Regions from separate parts of the Streptomyces sp. NPDC107575 genome, predicted to be linked through region 2. Evidence: riboswitches for the same ligand, from Rfam matches in the RefSeq annotation. Region 2 holds a riboswitch; the other holds the start of a gene.

Region 1 (7,954 bases), on a different contig from region 2:
CCAGCCCCACCCTCAAGATCAGTACGTTCGTCTGCGCCTGGTGCGGCCTGACCGTCACCCTGGCCGATCCGGACGGTCGCAGCCGCAACCACTGCCCTTCGTGTCTGCACTCGCGGCACGTCCTGGACCACGTTCAGGGCGGCCGCACCGAGTGCCACGGCCGGATGTCCCCGATCGCCATCGCCGTCCTGCGGACCGGCGACTGGATGATCGTCCACCGCTGCGTGCGGTGCGACGAGCTCACCTCGAACCCGGTGAGCCCGGACGACAACCAGCTGTTGCTGATGCGGATGGCGGTACGGCCACTGGCCCAACCGCCCTTCCCCCTCGAAGCGTTCGGAACGTTGTGAGTGGGGAGGCCCGGCATGCCACGCCGTAACCGCACGTCGTCCGACGCCCCCGCCTCCCGGCGGCGCCGTCAACGCGACAAGGACGTCCTCCACGCCCAGCGCGACGGCCACCGCACTCGCGACTTCCGCTGCGCGGGCTGTCGGCTGGACGTGTCCTTGGACGCCCCGGGCAGCGGCCACCGCAACCACTGCCCGAACTGCCTGACCAGCCTGCACGTGGACGCCCGCATCCCGGGCGACCGCGCGTCGGAGTGCCGGGGCCGGATGGAGGCGCTGACGGTGTCCTGCCGCCCGGACGGGGAGTGGCTGATCGTCCACGAGTGCCTCGCGTGCGGCGAACTCTCCACGAACCGCGTCGCGGGCGACGACAACGCCCTGGCCCTGATCCGCCTCGCGGTCCTGCCACTCCAGGCCACGGGCCAAGCGGCAAACCGCACGCTGCTGATGCTGTGAGGGGGTGGGCCGGCACGGACGATGCCCCGGGTCGGCCCACCCCTTGCGCCGCTCGGAGGCGAGACCTGTGGCCACCGGGACTTCGTCAACACCTCAGGCCGATGATGCCCCACCCGCGCCGTGCGGCCTCGGTGACCACCTCTCCCCATTCGGCGACGAGCGCGGCGAACGACGTGAAGTCGTTGAGTTGGCCTGTGGTCCCGGAGGTGTGCCGTTCGAAGGGTTCACGCAGGGAGGGCAGGCATGGCCCGGCCCGGGTCCAGAAGCGATGAACGGCCGCCACGTCCTCGGGAAGGAGCCAGAGCATGGCCGCTGGGCACCAGTGGTTCTCCCGTCCGGGGACGGCAGGTGTGAAGGAGGGGTCCGCGAACTCCCAGTTGTACTCGCCCCACATCAAGGGAGCACTGAACTGGTCCAGGGGCGCCCGGAGTTCGGGCTCGACGAACCGTCACATCTTGTCCCAGCGTTTCCCCGCCCAGAGATGCGGCTTGTACGAGGTGAGCGTGTCGTGGAACTCGTAGCGTGCGTACCAGGGGCTGCCCTCGGCGTCGGGCCAGGTCCACCCCTCCGGCCGGCCGGCGTCCCAGTCGTCGTCGCTCCCGAACGCTGCGGTCTCCACAAGGCTGGACCGCAGCTCGGCCGGCACCGCGTCGATGTACCCGCAGTCGACGATCAGGACTTCCAGGCACACGCCCATCCGGTGAGCGTAAGGCAGTACCTGGAGGACTCAGGCTTTTGGGATGCACTCGTTGCACACGGTGGGGCCGGGGGCCCCTACAGCAGGGCGCCGCCGGACACTTCGAGGCGTTGAGCGGTGACCCATCGCAGGTCCTCGGAGGCGAGCGCGGCGATGGCGTCGCCGATCTCCTGCGGTTCGCCGACGCGGCCGAGCGCGGTCTGCGCGCTCAGGCCCTCGCGCATCTGTGCGTCGTCCCGCATCGCGCCGCCGTTGAAGTCGGTGGCGGTCGGCCCCGGCGCGATGGCGTTGACGCGGATCTTGCGCGCCCCCAGCTCCGCGGCCAACGTCCGGCTGAGGGCCTCGACCGCCGCCTTGGAGGCCGAGTAGACCGAGGTGCCGGCACTGGTGTGGCGGCTGAGGGAGGAGGAGACGTTGATGATCCGACCCCCGTCGGCCAGTACGGGCGCAAGCGCCTGGATGAGGAAGAACGTTCCGCGCACGTTGGTGTCCATCATCGCGTCGTAGTCGTCGACCGTAACTGCTTCCAGCGCTCCGAACAGCCCGATCCCGGCGTTGTTGACCAAGACGTCCAGCCGCGTCGCCTCCCAGCGCTCCAGTTGCCCGGCCAGGCCGGAGACGAAGGCGGGAAACGAGGCCACGTCGCTGACGTCCAGCCGCAGTGCGGCAGCCGTGGCGCCGGTTTCCTGAACGTGCCTGACCGTCTCCTCGGCCTCCTTCGCATCGCCGCGGTAGGTGACGATGACGCGCAGCCCGTGCCGGGCCAGCGCCCGGGCCGCGGCCCGGCCAAGGCCGCGATTGCCGCCGGTCACCAGTGCGATCTTCCCTGGCTCCATGAGTGCTTCTCCTTGGGAAACGGAGCGACGCCGGCCAGGAGTGCTCCCGCCGAGCAGATGCGAGACGAGTGACTCGCCTCCCTTCCACGTAAACACCCACACAGTGGCGAGTCAAGTGACTCGCCTCGCCATGGGGCATACTGGGCCGATGACCGCAGGACTCTCCCCGCACCATCAACAACTCGCTCAGCGCAAGCGCGAGGCGATCACCGCAGCGGCCACGCAGCTGTTCCTGGAGCGGGGCTACGACGGGACCTCGCTGGCGAAAATCGCGCAGGAAGCCGCCGTCTCGAAGTCCACGCTGTTCAAGCAGTTCCCCACCAAGGCGGCGCTCTTCGAGGCCATCGTCACCGAGTACTGGAAGGGCGGGCCGGACCCGGCGGCTCCCGCGACACAGCCCGCCGACCTGCGTGCCGGCCTGAGCTCGATCGGCCGCCAGTACGCCGACCTGATCGGCCGGCCCGCGATGGCGGCCCTCTTCCGCATCGTCATCGCCGAACTTCCGCGCTTCCCGGAACTGGGACGCGCCCAGTTCGAGCTGGGCAAGCTGCCCTACTTCATCTCCGTCCAGCGCTACCTGGAGGACCAGCACACCGCGGGCACCGCGGTGGTACCCGATGCGGAGAGCGCCACCAACCAGTTCCTCGGCATGATCGCCAACTACGTCCTGTGGCCGCGCATGCTGGTCGCCGACTGGAGCCCCGCACCTGCCGACATCGGCCAGGCCGTCGACGAAGCGGTCACGACGATGCTCGCCCGTTACGGCCGCGGCCCCGACCACCCGCAGCACTCCTGACCCGCCAGGAGACCGGACGGTCACCGTCGTCCGCCCATCCCCAACGCAAGCAGCACTGTCTCCGCCACCCGGTAGACCTCCTCGAGGAGGGGGCCCAGAGAGGATGAAGGTAGCGACGCCCAGGTCCCTGAACTCCCGCAGGCGGCCGGCGCTTTGGGCCGTCGAGCCGACGACGGCCGCGCCGGGGCCCGAGCGGAACAGGCTCATGGCCGGCCATAGGCTCGCGGTGCGTCTCCAGCCCCCGTGCGCGGACGGGGACGCGGCCGCCGTGCTAGAGGTCCCGGCACTGCCAGCCGGTGCCGTCCTCGCCCCCCCCTTGAGGCCGACCCCGCAAGGTGCTGCTGGCGTGACCGCGCCCGGCCACGCGGACCCCGAGTCCTGCCCCCACTGCCGGCCTTCACCGAGCGCACCATCGTCGAACGCGACACCCTGCGCCCTCGATGTGCTGTTGCTGGCGACGGGAGGGCGAGTGTGGGCGCGATGTCCGACGGACAGACGCTCAGACCGCCTCCGGTGGATTCTGCTGGATTCCGAGCTGGTTCGCGGCGGCCTCCACGGTCTGCGCCAGCAGGACGGCGATGGTCATCGGTCCGACGCCGCCGGGCACCGGAGTGATCAACCGGGCGCGGGCGGAGGCGGTGTCGAAGTCCACGTCGCCGACGTTGCCCGGGTTGTATCCGGCATCCATCACCACCGCGCCGGGCTTGATGTCCTCGCCCCGGATCAGCCGCGGGCGTCCCACGGCCGCCACCACGACGTCTGCTTCGCGGACGATCGCCGACAGGTCCGCCGTGCGGGAGTGGCAGTACGTCACCGTGGCGTTCTTGGCCAGCAGGAGCATCCCGGCCGGCTTGCCGAGGATCGCGCTGCGCCCCACCACGACGGCGTGCTTGCCGGCGAGTTCGACGTCGTACGCCTCGAGCAGACGCATGATGCCGCCCGGGGTGCAGGACACGAAGCCCGGCAGCGCGAAGCTCATCGCGGCGAACGAATGCATCGTGACCCCGTCGACGTCCTTCTCCGGAGCGATGGCCTCGAACGCCGCTCGCTCGTCGATGTGCGGGCCGCACGGATGCTGGAGCAGGATGCCGTGCACGTCCGGATCGGCGGACAGGCGGGCGAGGGTGTCGACCAGTTCGGCGGTCGTGGTGGTGGCGGGCAGAGCGACGTGCCGGGACCGGATGCCCGCCTTCGCGCACCGGGCCTGCTTCATGCGGACGTACGTGACCGACGCCGGGTCCTCTCCCACGAGCACCGTCGCCAGACAGGGGCTGGTCCCCTCACGCCGCGAAATCTCAGCTGCCTGGGCGGCCGTCTCGTCGAGGATGCGTTTGGCGAGGCCGGTGCCGTCCATGAGCTGGGCCGTCCGAGTCACGGACATGGTTGCCTCCAGGCGTTGCTGACCACTCGCCCAGGCGCACGGCAACGACGTCTCGTCAGACCGCTCCCCGGTGGTGCTCCACCTCAGCGCCAGTCACGGCCCACACCGCACTGTAGTCGCAACCTCTGCGCCCTGCTTGCCCCTGACGCGCACGTCAAGAGTTAACGTCCGGGCCTGCCCAGCCGCTTCGGCTCTCGGAGGTTCCCCATGCCCGCACCGTCCACCGGCCGCGAAATCCGCCTCGCCGCCACTCCTGTCGGCCTGCCAGGACCGGAACACTTCACCATCGCCCACTCCCCCGTCCCACGTCCCAAGACGTGCCAACTCCTCGTCCGCAACCGGCACTTCCTGGTCTTCCCGGGACTGCGCACTCTCGTCTCCGCCGAAGCGAAGGACTTCCCGTTCCCGCCGCTGAAGCCCGGCGAGGCCCTGTTCGGCCCGGCACTGGGCGAGGTGGTGGCGACGGGGCCGGACGTCACCGACATACAGCCCGGCACCTTGGTCACACACATGCAGGGGTGGCGGGAGTACGCGGTGATCGGCGCGGATACCGTACGTGCCGTGCCGGACGGACACCCGGACCCGGTCGCCCTGCTGTCCACGGCATCGGCAGCATACGGAGCACTGACCCGGCTGGCCGAACTACGGCCCGGTGAGACGGTGTTGGTGACCGGCGCGGCCGGCGGAGTCGGGTCGCTCGCCGGGCAGATCGCACGGCTGCTGGGCGCCGCGCGAGTCGTCGGCACCACCCGCAGCCCGGCCAAGGCCGCACGGCTGCGGCAGGAACTCGGGTACGACACCGTGGTGGTGCCCGGCAACGACGGACTCCGTTCACTCGCCGAGGCCGCTCCCGACGGCTACGACGTGATCATCGACAACGTAGGCGGCGAACAGCTCACCGCCGCCGTGGAGTTGACACGACACGGTGCACGGGTCGCCGTGGTCGGTGCCCTGTCCGGACAGTTCGACCCCGCGCTGCCGGGCGGGAGTTCACCCACCGTGATCGACACATTCGCCCTGGTGAAGCGCTCGGTGTCACTGCTCGGCTATCAGAGCGTGGACCATCCCGGAGTGGAGGAAGAGTGGCGCGAACGGTTCGCCGACTGGCTGCGGACCGGGCAGATCGTCTTCCCGTACACGGTACTGCCGGGCATGGAACGCGCCCCTTCGGCGTTGCAGGAGCTACAGCAGGGCCGGCACTTCGGCACCCTGGTGGTGGAAGTCTGACCGGCACGCGGATGAGGGGGACCAGGATGCGGATCGGTGACGCGGCGGCAGCGGCCGGGACCACACCGCGCGCCCTGCGCTTCTACGAGGAGCGGAAGCTCCTGCCGCCACCGCGGCGCACCGCGTCGGGCCAACGGGCCTACACGGAACGAGACTTGGCCCGCATCCGCGTCGTGCGCCGACTGCTCTCGCTCGGCCTGACCGTGGCGGACGTCCGGGCGTGCGCCGACCGTATCGACCTACTGATCGCCGAGCCCGACCGCCGGTGCTCCGCGCCCGCACCGGGCGCCGCACAGGGCGTCGTGGACCAGCGGATCGCCGCGATCGACGCCGAGATCGCCAGGCTCACCGCGCTGCGCGAGAGCCTGGCGGGACAGATCGCGGCGCCCGAGCCGGCCGCGTAACAGAGCAGGAGGTACCTCATGCGGGGACCGGGAGGTGGGAATCCCCGCCGCGGCGACACACTCCGGGCCCCGATCAGCCGATCCCTGTTGGCGATCGGCCCGTTGGACGCGGCTGATCCGGTCAGCGGGGCATGCGCCGCCCCAAGTCCCCTGCCTTCTCACGGAGGCCCACAGCCCAGGCCGCGCCTTCCGTCGGGGTGGACATCCCGGCCACCATGGATACCTGAACATCCTCGAGCTGCGCTTCCTGAGCAGCTCCATGCTCCTCCAGTCCACTTCGATCGCGGCCCGTTCCGCCAGGACCAGCACTGTGGCAATATCCATCGGACCGATGCCCGACGGGAGTTCCAACTCCGCTTCGAAGACCGCTACCTGGCGCCGGAGCATACGGGACACTCCATTGGACGGGGTTTCGGCGTTGCCCGCGTAGCGCGGACCAGTGACTCAGGCGTTCGCCGATCGGGGCCTCGTAGCCCTTGTGGGGGGGGGCTGGTAGTACGTCACGCGAGCGCGCTCCGGGCACACGCATTGCTGACCAAGCGGCCCGCCCGTCAGCCCTGTTGGAGGACGCCGGGAGTGTCGTGCAGGGCCACGCTCTCCTGCAGCGGGACGCGGCCCACGTCGATGGTGTGCATCGGCGATGTCTCGTCGCCGGTGCCGAAGGAGATGCCGAACAGCAGCTTGTGGTCGTCGGGGATGCCGAGGGTCCGGCGGACGGTGTCGGCATAGACGCCGAGGATGGTCTGGGGGATGCCGCGGTAGCCGCGTGCGGTGAGCGAGAGCAGGAAGTTCTGGGCGTACATGCCGATGTCACCGGCCGTGCGCACCCCGTCGCCGAGCACCGGCATGAAGAGGAGGGCGACGTGGGGCGCCCCGTAGAACCTCAGATTCTCGCGGATGACCTCCTTCCTGCCCTCGTGGTCCGAGCGTGCGACGCCGCGGGCGCCGTAGACACTGGCCGCGTGCTGGTGCGACCGCTGCTGGTATACGCCGTCGCCGTAGCCGGTGGTGAAGTCGGGGGACGTCCGGTTCTCTTCGAACGCGGTGAGGAGTTCCTTGCTCAGGGCGTCGCGTGTCGCTCCGGAGACGATGTGGACGTGCCACGGCTGGGTGTTGCTGTTCGACGGTGCCGTCTGGGCGTCTTCGAGGACGCCGCGGATGTCCGTAGCGGGCAGTGGGGTGGGCAGGAACTGCCGGGAGGAGTGCCTGGCCCGTATGAGATCACTGAAGTCCAAGATGGCGGTGGGCAACGCGGGTCCTTTCGGGGAATGGTGTGTCCTGTCGTGGCGGCGTCGCCGGCGCGAGAGGGGGTGTGCCGTCCAGGCCTCACCTCGTCGGGTCGGCGTGTGCACAGGCGTCACCGATGGGCGGCGCGGTTCATCTCGACGATGTCGTCCACGGTGGGGTTGTCCGGGAGGCCGGCGCGGCGTTCGAGCAGGCTGTCGCGGACGGCCGCGTCCTTGACCCGGTCGGCCGCGGCCAGTGCGGCCGGCAGCTCGTCCAGGGTCAACTCCGTGCAGTAGGCAGGGCCGTTGGGCTGCTGGCGCCAGGAGTCGGCCAGGGTTCCGGAGTCGTAGGGGTCGAAGCCCGTGTCGTCCACCAGGCGCATGGCCACGCGCTTGGCTTCGGCGGAATCGCCGGCGACCGGGAGGGCGATGCGGCCCGGCGTGCCCGCCGGAACCCCCTTGGTGCGCTGGGTCTCGGCCAGGGCCGCGTTCCACGCCTTGACCACGGGACGGCCCAGGAGTTCGGCGGTGTACGCGCTCTCCGCCATGCCGTTGTCCACGGCCTCGATCGGATCGCCGAGGAG
Region 2 (7,954 bases):
GCAGACCGTCGAGGAACAGGGGCTCATCTACCCGCTCACCCGCTACCCCGACGACTCGCTGCGCCCCTACTGGGACGAGAGCGCCTACTACGAGTTCTCGCTCCCCGAGGTCGAGGCGCTCGAAGAGGTCGTCGAGGAACTGCACCGCATGTGCCTCGCCGCGGCCGAGCACATCGTCCGCCACGACCGCTTCGCCGACCTCGGCATCACCGACCCGCGCGTCGCCGCTGCGGTCGCCGAGGCCTGGGAGCGGCGCGCCGAACTCCCGTCCGTCTACGGCCGGTTCGACCTCCGCTACGACGGAACAGGCCCGGCGAAGCTCCTGGAGTACAACGCCGACACCCCCACCTCCCTGGTGGAGGCCGCGAGCCCCCAGTGGTTCTGGATGGAGGAGCGGTTCCCCGGCGCCGACCAGTGGAACTCGCTCCACGAGCGGCTCGTCGACGCCTGGAAGAAGCAGGCCGCGCTGCTCCCGCCGGGCAGCCCGCTCTACTTCGCCCACTCCTCCGCCGACGAACTCGGCGAGGACCTGATGACCGTCGGCTACCTGAAGGAGACCGCCGAACAGGCGGGCCTGGACACCGACTGGATCTCCATGGAGGAGATCGGCTGGGACAGCATCTCCGAACGGTTCGTCGACAACCAGCTCGGGTACATCCGCAGCTGCTTCAAGCTGTACCCGTGGGAGTGGCTGACCACCGACGCGTTCGCCGAGCACGTCATCGCCGGCCTCGACAACGGCGGCGGCACGGGTACGACGATGTGGATCGAGCCCGCCTGGAAGATGCTGCTCAGCAACAAGGCGCTGCTCGCCGTGTTGTGGGAGCTGTACCCGGACCACCCGAACCTGCTCCCCGCCTACCTCGACGGCCCCCGCGAACTCGCCGCCGCCGACGGCCCCGGCTACGTGTCCAAGCCGCTGCTCGGCCGCGAAGGCGCGGGCGTCACGATCCACGCGCCGGGGAGCACGCCGGGGGAGCCCGAAGAGCCCTGCTGCTACCAGCAGTTGAGCGAACTGCCCGACTTCGACGGCAACCGCGTCGTCCTCGGCGCGTGGGTCGTCGAGGGCGAGGCGGCCGGCCTCGGCATCCGGGAGTCGGCGGGGCTGGTGACGGACGAGTACGCCCGCTTCCTGCCCCACGTCATCCTGTGAGCCGTACGCGGACGGGGCGGGCCTACGCCCCGAGTACCGCCCTGAGCTGATCGAGCCCCCAGTCCAGATCGTCCTTGCTGATCACCAGCGGCGGGGCGATCCGGATGGTGGACCCGTGGGTGTCCTTCACCAGGACCCCGCGGTCCATCAGCTTCTCCGAGATCTCCCGGCCCGTCCCGAACGACGGGTCGATGTCGACGCCTGCCCACAGCCCGCGTCCGCGCACCTCGGTGACCTTCCCCGTCCCCGTGAGCAGGCCCAGCTCGGCGTGCAGGTGTTCGCCCAGCTCCGCCGCCCGCTCCTGGAACTCCCCGGTGCGCAGCATCGCGATCACCTCCAGGGCGACCGCGCACGCGAGGGGGTTCCCGCCGAACGTCGAGCCGTGCTCGCCCGGCCGGAACACCCCGAGCACGTCCTTGCCCGACACGACCGCCGACACCGGCACGACCCCACCGCCGAGCGCCTTGCCCAGCACGTACATGTCCGGCACGACGCCCTCGTGCTCGCAGGCGAACGTACGACCCGTGCGGCCGAGGCCCGACTGGATCTCGTCGGCGATGAAGAGGACGTTCCGCTCGCGCGTCAACTCCCGTACGCCCGCCAGGTATCCGGGCGGCGGGACGAGCACGCCCGCCTCGCCCTGGATCGGTTCGAGGAGTACCGCCACCGTCTCGTCCGTGACGGCGGCGCGCAGCGCCTCCAGGTCCCCGTACGGGACGATGTCGAAGCCCGGCGTGTACGGGCCGTAGTCGGCGCGCGCCTCCTGGTCGGTGGAGAAGCTGACGATGGTCGTCGTGCGGCCGTGGAAGTTGTCGGAGGCGACCACGATCCTGGCCCGACCGTCCGGTACGCCCTTGACCCGGTAGCCCCACTTCCTGGCGGTCTTCACGGCGGTCTCGACGGCCTCCGCGCCCGTGTTCATCGGCAGCACCATCTCCATGCCGCACAGCTCGGCGAGCTGCGTGCAGAACGCGGCGAACCGGTCGTGGTGGAACGCCCGCGAGGTCAGCGTCACCCGCTCCAGCTGGGCCTTCGCGGCCTCGATCAGGCGGCGGTTGCCGTGCCCGAAGTTCAGCGCCGAATAGCCGGCCAGCATGTCGAGATAGCGGCGCCCCTCGACGTCCGTCATCCACGCGCCCTCGGCGGTGGCGACGACGACGGGGAGCGGGTGGTAGTTGTGCGCGCCGTGGTCTTCGGCGAGGGCGATTGCTGCGTCGGTGGCACTCACGGGATCTCCGATCGTCGCGGCTCTGCGGTGAGCGGGCCGAGGGTGTGGAGCGGGGCTTGTGGCCCCTTCCTATCGTCGCTCGCGATGTGGACGTGGAAACCTCGCCGGACGACGCGCCCGGTACTGTGAGGGCAGGGCCGTGACTGGCGCGCTGGGATGGGATCGACCATCGGGGAGCGGCCCGAGCAGTGTGTGCCGTGCGCCTGGGCCGACCCGTGAACCGACCGTGTCCGGAGGCTGCCCCATGACCGAAACCCCGCTCACCCCCGAATCCACCGCGTACCGCGCCGCGCTCGACGTCGTGCGCGCCGTGGAGCCGCGTGTCGCCGACGCCATCGGGCAGGAGCTCACCGACCAGCGCGAGATGCTCAAGCTGATCGCCTCGGAGAACTACGCGTCCCCGGCGACGCTGCTGACCATGGGCAACTGGTTCAGCGACAAGTACGCCGAGGGCACCGTCGGCCGCCGCTTCTACGCCGGCTGCCGCAACGTCGACACCGTCGAGTCGCTGGCCGCCGAGCACGCCCGCGAGCTGTTCGGCGCGCGGCACGCGTACGTCCAGCCGCACTCCGGGATCGACGCGAACCTGGTCGCCTTCTGGGCGGTGCTGGCCGACCGCGTCGAGGCGCCGTTCCTCGCGAAGACCGGCGTGCGCCAGATCAACGACCTGACGGAGGCGGACTGGGCGGAGCTGCGGCGCGCCTTCGGCAATCAGCGGATGCTGGGGATGTCGCTGGACGCTGGTGGTCACCTCACGCACGGCTTCAGGCCCAATATTTCCGGAAAGATGTTCGACCAGCGGTCCTACGGGACGGACCCGGTGACGGGGTTGGTCGACTACGAGGCGCTGCGTGCGCAGGCCCGCGAGTTCAAGCCGATGATCATCGTCGCCGGGTACTCCGCGTACCCGCGGCTCGTGAACTTCCGGATCATGCGGGAGATCGCCGACGAGGTGGGCGCCACGCTCATGGTCGACATGGCGCACTTCGCGGGGCTCGTCGCCGGCAAGGTGCTCACCGGCGACTTCGACCCGGTGCCGCACGCGCAGATCGTCACGACGACCACGCACAAGTCGCTGCGGGGCCCGCGCGGCGGCATGGTGCTGTGCGACGACTCGCTGAAGGACCAGGTCGACCGGGGCTGCCCGATGGTGCTCGGCGGGCCGCTGCCGCACGTCATGGCCGCCAAGGCGGTCGCGCTCGCGGAGGCGCGGCAGCCGGCGTTCCAGGACTACGCGCAGCGCATCGTGGACAACGCGCGGGCGCTGGCCGAGGGGCTCATGCGGCGGGGCGCGACGCTGGTCACCGGCGGTACGGACAACCACCTCAACCTCATCGACGTGGCGTCCTCGTACGGCCTCACGGGGCGCCAGGCCGAGTCCGCGCTGCTCGACTCCGGCATTGTCACGAACCGCAACGCGATTCCGGCGGACCCGAACGGGGCCTGGTACACGTCCGGGATCCGGATCGGTACGCCGGCGCTGACCACGCGGGGGCTCGGCACCGGTGAGATGGACGAGATCGCGGGGCTCATGGACCGTGTCCTGACGGCCTCCGAGCCGGGGACCACGAAGTCCGGGGCGGTGTCGAAGGCGAGCCACGTGCTGGAGCCGAAGGTCGCGGACGAGGTGTCCCACCGGGCGACGGATCTTCTTTCCGGGTTCCCGTTGTACGGGCAGATCGACCTGGGCTGATCCCCTCCGGGGCGGGTGACCGGGGCCGGTCGGGCGTGGCTGATCCTGCGGCACCGGCGTTACGGCCTCGGGGCTCCGCCCCGGACCCCGCGCCTCAATCGCCGGCGGGGCTGATTTTGCGGCACCGGGGTACGGTCGCGGGGCGCTGCCGGGGCTCCGTCGGGCGGGGCTGAATCGCCGCGTCGGCGTTGCGCTCTCGGGGCTCTGCCCCGGACCCCGCTGCTCAATCGCCGCAGGGGCTTGAGTTTGCCCGCCCACCCGGAGGGCGATGGCCCCATCCTTGCCTCGCCTGTCTCCGCCGCCCAATTTCCCACCCACCCGCCCCCTCCGGGGTCGTCGGCCCCACGGGGTGCCGCACCCGCCTGCGGCGACCCGCTGCCGGGCCCGATTACCCGCCTGTTGCAGTCGACCGTCACGGCCGCAGGCAACCGCCGGGCCCGCTCCTCCGCGCCTTGCGATCGACCGCACCCGACTTCGGCAACCGCCGCTGGTTCCGCCTCCCCACCCCTTGCCGTCGACCGCCACCGACTTGGGCAACTGCCGCGCGCCGCCTCCCCACCCGCTGCGGTCGGGCCGCACCCGACTTGGGCAATTGCCGCGCGCCCGGCTCCCCACCCGTTACGGCCGACCGCCACCGCCTTCGGCAACCGCCGCGCGCCCGCCTCCCCACCCGTTGCGGCCACCCACCCCCACTCCGGGATGACCGCCGCCGGATCCGGCTCCCCACCCGTTGCGGCCGACCGCCACCACCTTCGGCAACCGCCGCGCCCCGCCTCCCCACCCGTTGCGCTCGGGCCGCACCCGGCTTGGGCAATCTGCCGCCTGGGGCGGCAGGGTGGGCAAGGCGGCCCCCGGTGCCGCGCGCCCAGGACGGCGGGCGCCGACCACGTCGTAGCTGCCGGGGCCCGGTCGAGTGGGAGCCCCCGGAGGGGGGCGGGGGTGGGAGATAGGCGAGGGCCGGTGAAGTCGGTGGGACGCCTCGCGGCGTATCGGTCACGTGGCGCCGCTTCGGGCATTGGCCCGTGCTTTCGCGTGACGCCGTCACCGGCATGGTTCGCAGTGCTGCGCAACGCCGTTCCTGGTGCAGGACGTGGTGCTGCGCAACGTCTCTTCCGGCGCGGGCCGCGGTACCGCGCGACGGATGGGGCCCCGGTCGAGCGGGAGCCCCCGGAGGGGGCGGGTGGGTGGGAGATGGGCGGGGAGATCGTCGGTTCAGCCGGTGAGGTGCCTCGCGGCGCACCGATCACGCGCCGCCGCGCAACCCCGCCCCGGCAAACCCCACCGCCCCCCCGCAGCCGCCCCGACACCTACAGCTCGACCAGTTCCTGGCGGGGTTCCCGGGGCCCCCGGTCCCGTATGCGCAATAGCCACACCGCGCCCGCCGCCGCGAGGCCCACGGCGAGACCGGCCACGCCCCACCACCACGGGGAGCGGGCGTCCGGGGCGCCGGGGGTCGTCGGGAACACGCCCGACCGTGTCAGCTGGTCGACCAGGGTGCGGGACGCCTGGTGCCACCGGAGGTCGTCGTCGTTCACGTCGACCATCGGGTCCGTGCGGATCCACGGCGTACCGTCGTCCGCGACGATCAGCTGGTCCTGGCGTTCGATGACCGTGTCCGTACCGGGCGCCCGGTGGGTCTGGGGCCAGCCCGCCACACCGGTCAGACCCCACACGACCGTGGCCACCACGGGCGGGAAGTGTCCCTCCTGCCAGTCGTCCGGCACCCGCTCGGTCACCGTGTCGAACCCCGTCGTCAGGCGCTCAAGACGGGCGAAGTTCCGGTCCTCGTAGTGCACGGCCACCGAGGGCCCCGCCGCGGCACCCGGCGCGATCACCACCGCCAGATCCGGCACATCCATCCCGGCCCGCGGATCGGTCGGCCGCCCCCACGCCGTCGGCGCCGTCGCGCACAGCAAGGCCACCGCCACGAGCAGCACCCGGACCCACCCGAGCCCACCCCCTCGTACCCCCTGCATCGCCACCCCCGTCGACGCGCCCCCGCGTGACTCCCGCCACATCGTCAAGCTACCGGCGCCCGCTGACAACGACCAGGCCGCACCCCGCCCGGCAAAGGACCTTTGGCCGCTGCGGAGCTGTGTGGCGCACCTGAGACAATGAGGCACATGGCCTCTGATGTTCGCCCTCGTGTGCTCTCCGGTATCCAGCCCACCGCCGGCTCGTTCCACCTCGGCAACTACCTCGGCGCGGTCCGCCAGTGGGTGGCGCTGCAGGAGTCCCACGACGCCTTCTACATGGTCGTGGACCTGCACGCGATCACCGTGCCGCAGGACCCGAAGGAGCTTCGGGCGAACACCCGGCTCGCCGCCGCGCAGCTGCTCGCCGCGGGGCTCGACCCGGAGCGTTGCACGCTGTTCGTGCAGAGCCACGTGCCGGAGCACGCCCAGCTGGCCTGGGTCATGAACTGCCTCACCGGCTTCGGCGAGGCCAGCCGGATGACGCAGTTCAAGGACAAGTCCGCGAAGCAGGGTGCCGACCGGGCGTCCGTCGGACTGTTCACGTATCCGGTGCTGCAGGTCGCCGACATTCTGCTGTACCAGGCCGACCAGGTCCCGGTCGGTGAGGACCAGCGGCAGCACATCGAGCTGACCCGCGACCTCGCCACGCGCTTCAACGGCCGCTTCGGCGACACGTTCACGCTCCCGGCGCCGTACATCCTCAAGGAGACGGCGAAGATCTACGACCTCCAGGACCCGTCGATCAAGATGAGCAAGTCGGCGTCGACGCCGAAGGGCCTCATCAACCTGCTCGACGAGCCGAAGGCGACCGCCAAGAAGGTCAAGAGCGCCGTCACCGACACCGACACCGTGATCCGCTACGACGCGGAGAACAAGCCGGGCGTCAGCAACCTGCTCTCCATCTACTCCACCCTCACCGGTGCCGGTATCCCGGAACTGGAGGAGAAGTACGAGGGCAAGATGTACGGTGCGCTGAAGACGGACCTGGCCGAGGTCATGGTGGACTTCGTGACACCGTTCCGGACCCGCACCCAGGAATATCTGGACGACCCGGAGACGCTTGACTCGATCCTGGCCAAGGGCGCGGAGAAGGCGCGGACCGTCGCCGCGGAGACCCTTTCCCAGGCCTACGACAAGGTCGGCTTCCTGCCCGCCAAGCACTGAGCCGAGTACTGGGCCGAGCACGGAAACCTTCCGTACGTACGCGCAGCCGCCCGCCCGCCACACGACGACAGGAGTATGACGTGGGGACCGTAACGATCGGTGTCTCGATCGCGGTCCCGGAGCCTCACGGCAGCCTGCTCCAGGAGCGGCGCGCGGGCTTCGGCGACGCCGCGGCGCACGGTATTCCCACGCACATCACCCTGCTCCCGCCGACCGAGGTGGACGGCGGCGACCTCACGGCGATCGAGGCGCATCTGGAGGAAGTGGCCTCCGGCGGCCGCCCGTTCGCGATGCGGCTGTCGGGCACGGGCACGTTCCGGCCGCTGTCACCCGTCGTGTTCGTGCAGGTCGTCGAGGGCGCCGAAGCCTGCACCTGGCTGCAGAAGCAGGTGCGGGACGCGTCGGGCCCGGTCTCCCGCGAGCTGCAGTTCCCGTACCACCCGCACGTGACCGTGGCGCACGGCATCGACGAGGAGTCGATGGACCGTGCGTACGCGGAGCTCGCCGAGTACGAGGCGGCCTGGGCGTGCACCGGTTTCGCGCTCTACGAGCAGGGCGCCGACGGGGTGTGGCGCAAGCTGCGGGACTTCGCCTTCGGCACGTCGTCGCTGCCCGCGCAGACCTCGGGCCGTACGACGCGCGGGCCCCGGCTGCCCGCCCGGTAGAACCCGCCGGGCAGACCCGTCAGGCCGGCAGCCGCCGGAACACCGGCCTCGGCACATGCCGCAGCGCCGACATCA

Evidence for each region. A riboswitch is a leader RNA that binds a small molecule or an ion and turns the genes downstream of it on or off. The one in region 2 is predicted to bind ZMP and ZTP.
Region 1: another riboswitch for ZMP and ZTP. It lies ahead of ACZ7L4_RS41130 (bifunctional 5,10-methylenetetrahydrofolate dehydrogenase/5,10-methenyltetrahydrofolate cyclohydrolase); the one in region 2 lies ahead of ACZ7L4_RS22200 (glycine hydroxymethyltransferase).

The regions. Positions count from the first base shown of each region.
Region 1 is NZ_JBVKBG010000012.1:176,394-184,347, forward strand. It holds gene ACZ7L4_RS41095 (RNHCP domain-containing protein) at 1-350, shown strand, start outside; gene ACZ7L4_RS41100 (RNHCP domain-containing protein) at 366-803, shown strand; gene ACZ7L4_RS41105 (hypothetical protein) at 889-1,110, opposite strand; gene ACZ7L4_RS41110 (hypothetical protein) at 1,252-1,500, opposite strand; gene ACZ7L4_RS41115 (SDR family NAD(P)-dependent oxidoreductase) at 1,578-2,336, opposite strand; gene ACZ7L4_RS41120 (TetR/AcrR family transcriptional regulator) at 2,485-3,132, shown strand; partial or broken gene ACZ7L4_RS41125 (alkanesulfonate monooxygenase) at 3,153-3,442, opposite strand; gene ACZ7L4_RS41130 (bifunctional 5,10-methylenetetrahydrofolate dehydrogenase/5,10-methenyltetrahydrofolate cyclohydrolase) at 3,632-4,513, opposite strand; ZMP/ZTP riboswitch at 4,535-4,620, opposite strand; gene ACZ7L4_RS41135 (zinc-binding dehydrogenase) at 4,721-5,740, shown strand; gene ACZ7L4_RS41140 (MerR family transcriptional regulator) at 5,767-6,144, shown strand; gene ACZ7L4_RS41145 (nitroreductase) at 6,696-7,394, opposite strand; gene ACZ7L4_RS41150 (NADPH-dependent F420 reductase) at 7,502-7,954, opposite strand, start outside.
Region 2 is NZ_JBVKBG010000004.1:557,043-564,996, forward strand. It holds gene ACZ7L4_RS22190 (glutathionylspermidine synthase family protein) at 1-1,153, shown strand, start outside; gene rocD (ornithine--oxo-acid transaminase) at 1,176-2,381, opposite strand; ZMP/ZTP riboswitch at 2,511-2,597, shown strand; gene ACZ7L4_RS22200 (glycine hydroxymethyltransferase) at 2,626-4,074, shown strand; gene ACZ7L4_RS22205 (hypothetical protein) at 5,382-6,050, opposite strand; gene trpS (tryptophan--tRNA ligase) at 6,198-7,214, shown strand; gene ACZ7L4_RS22215 (2'-5' RNA ligase family protein) at 7,295-7,879, shown strand; gene ACZ7L4_RS22220 (decaprenylphospho-beta-D-erythro-pentofuranosid-2-ulose 2-reductase) at 7,899-7,954, opposite strand, start outside.